One region of the Streptomyces sp. T12 genome, then DNA from elsewhere that is predicted to be linked to it. Evidence: riboswitches for the same ligand, from Rfam matches in the RefSeq annotation. Region 1 holds a riboswitch; the other holds the start of a gene.

Evidence for each region. Region 1 has a riboswitch for cyclic di-AMP ahead of PBV52_RS22490 (M23 family metallopeptidase). Riboswitches for the same ligand answer to the same signal wherever they lie in the genome.
Region 2: linked by a shared signal. The riboswitch ahead of PBV52_RS42410 (LysM peptidoglycan-binding domain-containing M23 family metallopeptidase) and the one ahead of PBV52_RS22490 (M23 family metallopeptidase) in region 1 are both predicted to bind cyclic di-AMP.

The regions. Positions count from the first base shown of each region.
Region 1 is NZ_CP117866.1:5,020,319-5,023,938, forward strand. It holds gene PBV52_RS22485 (aldo/keto reductase) at 1-849, opposite strand, end outside; gene PBV52_RS22490 (M23 family metallopeptidase) at 978-2,006, opposite strand; cyclic di-AMP (ydaO/yuaA leader) riboswitch at 2,018-2,175, opposite strand; gene PBV52_RS22495 (PP2C family protein-serine/threonine phosphatase) at 2,436-3,521, opposite strand.
Region 2 is NZ_CP117866.1:9,459,482-9,463,101, forward strand. It holds gene PBV52_RS42405 (alpha-galactosidase) at 1-1,158, shown strand, start outside; cyclic di-AMP (ydaO/yuaA leader) riboswitch at 1,466-1,623, shown strand; gene PBV52_RS42410 (LysM peptidoglycan-binding domain-containing M23 family metallopeptidase) at 1,628-2,563, shown strand; gene PBV52_RS42415 (GDSL-type esterase/lipase family protein) at 2,780-3,620, shown strand, end outside.

The DNA.
Region 1 (3,620 bases):
CGAGGCGATCGGGGCCGCCACCGTCGGCTGGGCTGCGAGCCAGGCCAGGGCCACCGTGGCCACCGGGGCCTCGTGGGCCTGGGCGACCTCGTCGAGCACGGTCAGCACCCTGCGCCCCCGCTCCGTCTCCAGGTGCCTGCCGGCGCCCTGGGCGCGCGGGCTCTGTACTGCCGTGTCGGCGCGGTACTTGCCCGTGAGGAAGCCGGACGCGAGGGCGTAGTACGGGACCGCCGCCAGGCCTTCCCGCTCGGCGAGGTTCTGGAGCTCGCCCTCGTAGGTGTCACGGGAGACCAGGTTGTAGTGGGGCTGAAGGGCCACGTACCGGGCGAGGCCCTCGCGGTCGGAGAGGGCGAGGGAGGCCGCCAGCCGCTCCGCCGAGATGTTGGACGCGGCGATGTGCCGGACCTTGCCCGCCTTCACCAGCTCGTCCAGCGCGCCGATGATCTCCTCGACCGGCACTTCCGGCTTGTCGAAGTGGGTGTAGTAGAGGTCGATGTGGTCGGTGCCGAGGCGGCGCAGGGAGGCGTCCGCGGCCGCCTTGATGTTGGCCGCGGTCAGGCCCTGGAAGTCGGGGTGCTGGCTGACCTTCGTGGCGATCACGACGTCGTCCCGGTTGCCGCGCGCCTTGACCCACTTGCCGATGATGGCCTCGGACTCGCCGCCCACGTTGCCCTCGACCCACGCCGAGTACGAGTCGGCCGTGTCGATGAAGTTGCCGCCCGCCGCCGCGTAGGCGTCCAGGACGGCGAAGGACCGGGTCTCGTCAGCGGTCCAGCCGAAGACGTTGCCACCGAGGGAGAGCGGGAAGACCTCGAGGTCGGAGGAGCCGAGCTTGCGAAGAGAAGTCATGCTCTTCCCCAACACCCGCACCAGAAGCCTGTATTCCGCACGCATCATTGCGCACGCAGCGGAAACCGGCAGCCCTGACGTCGGGGGGTAAGTCGTCAGGACCGCCGGGGATCAGAAGTGGGTGAACCTCAGGGCGTGAGGCCCTTGCCGCGCAGCCACGCCATCGGGTCGATGCCGCTCGCGCTGCCGTCGGGGTGCACTTCGAGGTGCAGGTGCGCCCCGGTCACGTTGCCCGTGGCGCCCACGCGGCCGATGACGTCGCCCGTGTTGACCTTCTGGCCCACGCTCACGCTGATCGAGGACTGGTGCGCGAACCAGAGCTCGGTGCCGTCGTCGAGGGTGAGCTCCGTCTTGTAGCCGTACGACCCGTCCCAGCCGGCGAACGTGATCGTGCCGGAGTGCACCGCCTTGATCAGCGTGCCGGTGGGGGCGGCGAAGTCGAGGCCCGTGTGGTAGCCGGAGGACCAGTAGGCGCCGGCCTGACCGAAGGTCGAGGTGATGGTGTACGAGGAGGTCGGCAGTGTGAACTGCTTGGCCAGCTCGGCGAGGCGCTCGGCCTCGGCCTTCTTGCGGGCCTCCTCCTCGGCCTCGGCCTTCGCGGCGGCGGCCTTGGCCTCGGCCTCCTTCTCCGCCTTGGCGGCCGCGGCGGCGGCCTCCTTCTCGGCGGCGGCGACGGCGGCAGCGGCGGCCTTGCTGTCGATCTGGTCCTGCTGCAGCTCGGCCTGCGCGATGATCCGGCTGCGCAGCGCCTCGCCGGCGTCGGCAGTGCCCTGCGTGGTCTCCTCGGCGGCCTCGCCCATGGTGCTCAGCGCGGTGGCGGAGTCCTCGGCGGCCGCGGAGGAGTCGTCGTCGGAGATCAGCGGCAGGTCCGGCATGGTGATGGCGACCGGCGGCTTGCCGCTGTTCGCGCTGGCCATGCCGCCCGCGCCGACGGCGGCTATGACACCGACGCCGAGAACCGTGGAGCTGCGGGCGAGTCCCCCGCCGCGCTGCTTGGAGACGCGATGCCTGCCGCGTACGGGACGAATGGAGTCCGCGGTGGGGTTCCACTCCTCGAACGGGCCCTCGTCGGTGCGGTAGCTGTCGTAGCCGAAGGAGTCGGTACTGCGTTGACTCGGCACGAACGGGGCTTGCTGGGCAGGCCGGTTGGACGCCACGTGGGCGTGCTCCTTTCCTTCCTTCTCGCCTACCGGGTTAGCTGACGGGTTCGGAGCAGGAAGGTCTCCTACGCGCGTATACCGGCCGTGAGTTCACGGCGGTATCCGTGCGATTCACCCCAAGGTGGTGGTTCCCCGGTTCCCTTGCGGGATTCGGCGCGTGCGCACGGAGCCGACTCTTGTGACGGCTGGGACGACCGCGCTGCGTTATCGAACGTTAATAGACGCGGGGTACGGATTCCAAGCTGTTCCGCTTGATCATTAACTATTTTCGCCCGGACTTACGGGTCATGAGTGGCCTAAATCGGGCGAGTTGGCCAGGGCTCAGGAGCCACACAGGTATTGACGGAATGTCAGTTGTTATGCGGAGGGCGGTCACCCGATCACGGTTGGTGACGGTGATCAAGGGTCTGCTCCACAAGATCTCCATCAGGGCCGTCGCACGGCGATGAGAGCCAGGTCGTCCGCCATGCCGCCCCCGGAGTGCCTGCGCACCTGGGCCGCGAGCACGCCGAGCAGCGCGGCCGGCTCGCGACAGGCGTTGTCCCGTCCCGCGAGCCGGGCCTCGGGGTCGTAGAACCGGTCGTTCTCGTCCCGCGCCTCGGACAGGCCGTCGCTGTACAGCAGCAGTGTGGCCCCGCTCGGGAAGCCGGCCTCCTGGGCCCGGTCGGGCCAGGCGCCGAGCTCGCCCATGCCGAGCGGCAGCGCGGGCTCCGGGGTGAGCAGCGAGCGCACGGTTCCGTCGGCGTACAGCAGCAGGGGCGGTGGATGTCCGCGGTTGACGAGGCGCACGAGCCCGTTGCCGTGCGGCAGCTCGGCGAGCACGACGGTGGTGAACCCCTCGGAGGACTCGACCCCTTCACGCCGCGTGCGCTCACGCGCCAGCGCCCGCTCCAGCCGCTGCGCGACCGCCTCCAGCGTGGCCTCCTGCTCGGCGGCCTCCCGGAACGCCCCGATGACGACGGCGACCGCCGCGACCGCCCCCATGCCCTTGCCGCGCACGTCCCCCACGACGAGCCGTACGCCGTGCGGAGTGTCCTGCACGGCGTACAGGTCGCCGCCGATGGAGGCGCCCTCCTGCGCCGCCTCGTACCGTGCCGCGATCTTGAACCCACCGATCCGCTCGGCGGGCTCGGGCAGTACGGCGCGCTGGGCGGCCTCGGCGATCTCACGGGCGGAGGCGAGGCGCTCGTCGCTGCGGCGGACGAGGACGTTGATGAGGACGGCGAGGACGGAGACGGTGACCACGGTGGCCAGCTCGGTGATCACCTCCGCCCTGGGGGTGCCGCCGAGCACGATGCGGAGCACGAGCAGGACGGCGAAGGCGGCGAGCCCCGTGAGCAGCGTGCCGCGCAGCGAGTAGAGCGGGGCGGCGACGAGGGGTGCGGCGGTGAAGAAGGGAGCGCCGGTGAATTCGCTCGGCGTGGCGTAGTCGTACGCGCCCCCGGCCGCGGTGAGCAGGGCGGGGAGCAGCCGGACGAACCGGCGTGCGTACGAGATCCGCCGTTCCTCCACCTCACCAGGGTTGCCGAAGCGGGGGTGGGGAGCGAGTGGTGTGGGCTGACCGGACGACGGCTGGGAAAACACTCAGGGCCGGAACTGAATCAGTTCCGG
Region 2 (3,620 bases), 4.4 Mb from region 1:
ACGGAGTTCGACATCTCCGAGGAGCAGCAGAGTGTGCTCGCGCGGCGGGCCGCGGCCATCGGCGTCGAGCTGTTCGTGGTCGACGACGGCTGGTTCGGGACGCGCACCAGCGACCGCGCCGGGCTCGGCGACTGGGCGCCCAACCCCGACCGCTTCCCGTCGGGCCTCAAGCCGCTCGCCGAGTACGTGCACGCGCTCGGGATGCAGTTCGGCATCTGGGTCGAACCGGAAATGGTCAATCCGGACAGCGAGCTGTATCGCGCCCACCCGGACTGGGTGCAGCATCAAACGGGACGAAAGCGGACGGAATTCCGCAATCAGCTCGTACTGAACCTCGCACGCGACGACGTCCAGGAGTACCTCTGGGAGCAGCTCGACGGGCTCCTCTCCAGCGCCCCCATCGACTATGTGAAGTGGGACTTCAACCGTTGCTTCACCGACGCCGGCTGGCCCGGTGAGCCGTACCCGCAGCGCCTGTGGGTCGACCACGTGCGCGCCCTGTACCGCCTGCTGGACCGGCTGCGTGCCGCTCACCCGGGCGTCGCCTTCGAGTCCTGCTCGGGCGGTGGCGGGCGGATCGACCTCGGCGTGCTGAGCCGCACGGACCAGGTGTGGACCTCGGACAACACCGACCCCCTCGACCGGCTCGCCATCCAGCACGGCTTCAGTCAGATCCACCCGGCCAGGGTCATGGCCGCCTGGGTCACCGACAGCCCGAACGCCATGCTCAACCACCGTGCCAGCTCGCTGCGCTTCCGGTTCGTGAGCGCCATGGCGGGAGTGCTCGGCGTCGGCGGCGATCTCACCCGGTGGAGCGAGGACGAGCTCGCCGAGGCCGGGAAGTGGGTGACGCTCTACAAGGAGATCCGGCCCGTGGTGCAGCGTGGCGACCTCTATCGGCTGCGGCCGCCGCGGGGCGGGCTGAGCGCGGTGCAGTACGTGCTGGGGGACGAGACGGTCGTCCTCGCCTGGCTCCAGGCCCAGAGTTACGGCGAGGCCGTCCCAGCGCTGCGGCTGCGCGCTCTCGACCCGACAGCATCGTACGAATGCCTTGAAACGGGCGAAATTCACAGAGGTGCCGTATTGGCGCATCATGGACTGCGCACCGGCTTGCGTGGCGACCTTGATGCGACGGTTATCCGACTGCGTCGCATCTAGGAGTTCTGTCCGAATTGGCGCCTTCATTCCAACTCGCTCTGGAGCAAAGGAAGCTGGAGCGGTGCCACGTGAGGAGCGTCATATTCGTGACCGTGCGTCGCCCGTCATGTTCACGTAATACACGTGGCTTTCAAGGGGTTTTGAGTCGGGCGGCGCCCCGATAATCCACGGAGGGTGACCGGTAATTCCCACAAGGGATCAACAGGAACGCATTCGGACGGAACCTCTCACTTGTTCCCTTGCGTCTTCCTCGCTTACGTTCGCCACCAATCCGGACGGACGCCTAATCCTGCCGCCGACCGGATCCCGCGCAAACTCACCCGTGTACGGCAGGAGCGGGGGACCCACAGGTACAACCGCCTGTTCCGGTCTCCGGAACGGCTTGGGGTCAAGTCGCGTCCCGACGTGACCGGGCATCTCCAGCCCGCACCCGACAGCTCACCTCGCAGGCGCCGGAGAGGAATTCGCCATGCCCGCGAAGGGTAAGCACCGCCGTCCGAAGTCCCAGCGCTTCACCCGCTCCATCGCCGTCGCCGGAACCGGTGGCGCCGCTCTCGCCCTCCCGCTCATCGGGGCCACGGGTGCCCACGCCGCTCCCTCTCAGTCCGTTTCGGAAAAGGCCGTTCAGTCTCTTCCGTCCGCCGAGAAGAAGGCGGTCCAGAAGAAGGCCGCCGAGAAGAAGACGGGTGTGCGGACCTATTCGGTGAGGGTCGGCGACTACCTCTCGAAGATCGCCGACGAGCAGAACGTCAGCGGTGGCTGGAAGAAGCTCTACGCCGACAACCGCGAGGCCGTCGGCGAGGACCCGTCGCTGATCCACCCCGGCCTGAAGCTCACGATCGGCAAGAAGGCTGCGGCGAGCGCCCCCAAGTCCTCGTCGCCTTCCTCTTCTTCCTCCTCTTCGGCGCCCTCCAAGGACTCGTCCGCTGAGAAGTCCTCCGCCGCGAAGAAGACGACCACGGCCGCCCGGAGCGCCGAGACCACCAGCACCGCCAGTGGCTTCTCCGCCCCCGTCGCCGGTGCCGCCGTCAGCACCGCCTACAAGGTGGCGGGCAGCATGTGGTCCAGCGGCTACCACACCGGCGTGGACTTCGTGACCCCGACCGGTACCGCGCTGAAGGCCGTGGGCGCGGGCACGGTCGTCTCCGCGGGCTGGGGCGGCGCCTACGGCAACCAGGTCGTCGTCCAGCTCGCCGACGGCTACTACGCCCAGTACGCCCACCTGTCGTCGCTCTCCGTCTCGGCCGGCCAGGCCGTGACCGCGGGCCAGCAGCTCGGCCTCTCCGGCGCGACCGGCAACGTGACCGGCCCGCACCTCCACTTCGAGGTCCGCACCACGCCGGACTACGGCTCGGACGTGGACCCGGTCGCCTACCTCCGCTCGAAGGGCATCCCGGTCGGCTGACGACCGCCTTCCTCGCAACCACCTGCCTGACACGCAACCGAAGGCCGGACCTCGATCCCCGGGTCCGGCCTTCGGTGTGTCCGGCCTTGCTCGTTCATGATCGTTCCATTGCGGTCTTGTGGTAGAGGTGTCCAAGGTGTCGACAGTGCGGGGAGGGTGAGGACACAGTGATCTCCGTTAGGGTGCAAGCGCTTTCTGCGGCTCATGGAGGTTCCCGTGTCCGGCGTCGACAGACGTACGTCCCTGGCCGCCGCGGTGGCCGTGGGGTTGCTCCTCGGTGCCCAGCAGCCCGCTTTGGCGTCCGGTGACCCGAACGTCGTACGGCCTGACGACAGGCGTCTGGCCTACGAGGGGCACTGGGGCCGGACCGCCGAGGCGGCCACCACCGTCAACTCGGGCTCCCGGCTGAGGTTCCGCTTCACCGGCAGCAGTATCCACGCTCTCTTCGACGTCGCCTCGATCACCGTGCCCGCGCAGGTCTATGTGTCGGTCGACGGCAGGCCGAAGCGGCTGCGCGCGGTCGACCGGAGCGATCTGGAGATCACGGCGGAGGGTCGGGGACCCCACTCGGTCGAGATCTCCGTCAAGGACGTCTTCTCCCGGGCCAACCGCTGGACTCCGCCGCTTGAGACGGGTGTCGTCCTGACCGGACTGCGCCTCGGCGACGGCGGACACCTGCTGCATCAACCTGCTCGCAGCGCCCGGAAGTTGGTCTTCTACGGCGACTCCATCACGCAGGGCGTCATGGCTCTGTGCGAGGTGAACACCTCCGACTGCGCCGACGGGACAGCGGCCTACCCCACACTCGTCGCCGACGCCCTGCGCGCCTCGCTCACTCAGGTCGGCTTCGGTCGCCAGGGTGTGATCCAGACCGGCAACGGGGGAGTGCCGGCCGCGGCGGACGCGTACGGCTGGAACCACGTGGGCTCCCGGGCCGATTCCGACCGCCGGGCCGACGTGATCGTGGTGAACCAGGGCACCAACGACGCGACGTACGGCTCGGACGCATTCCGGGCGGCCTATCGTGCCTACCTCGACCAGCTGCGGGCCGCCGCGC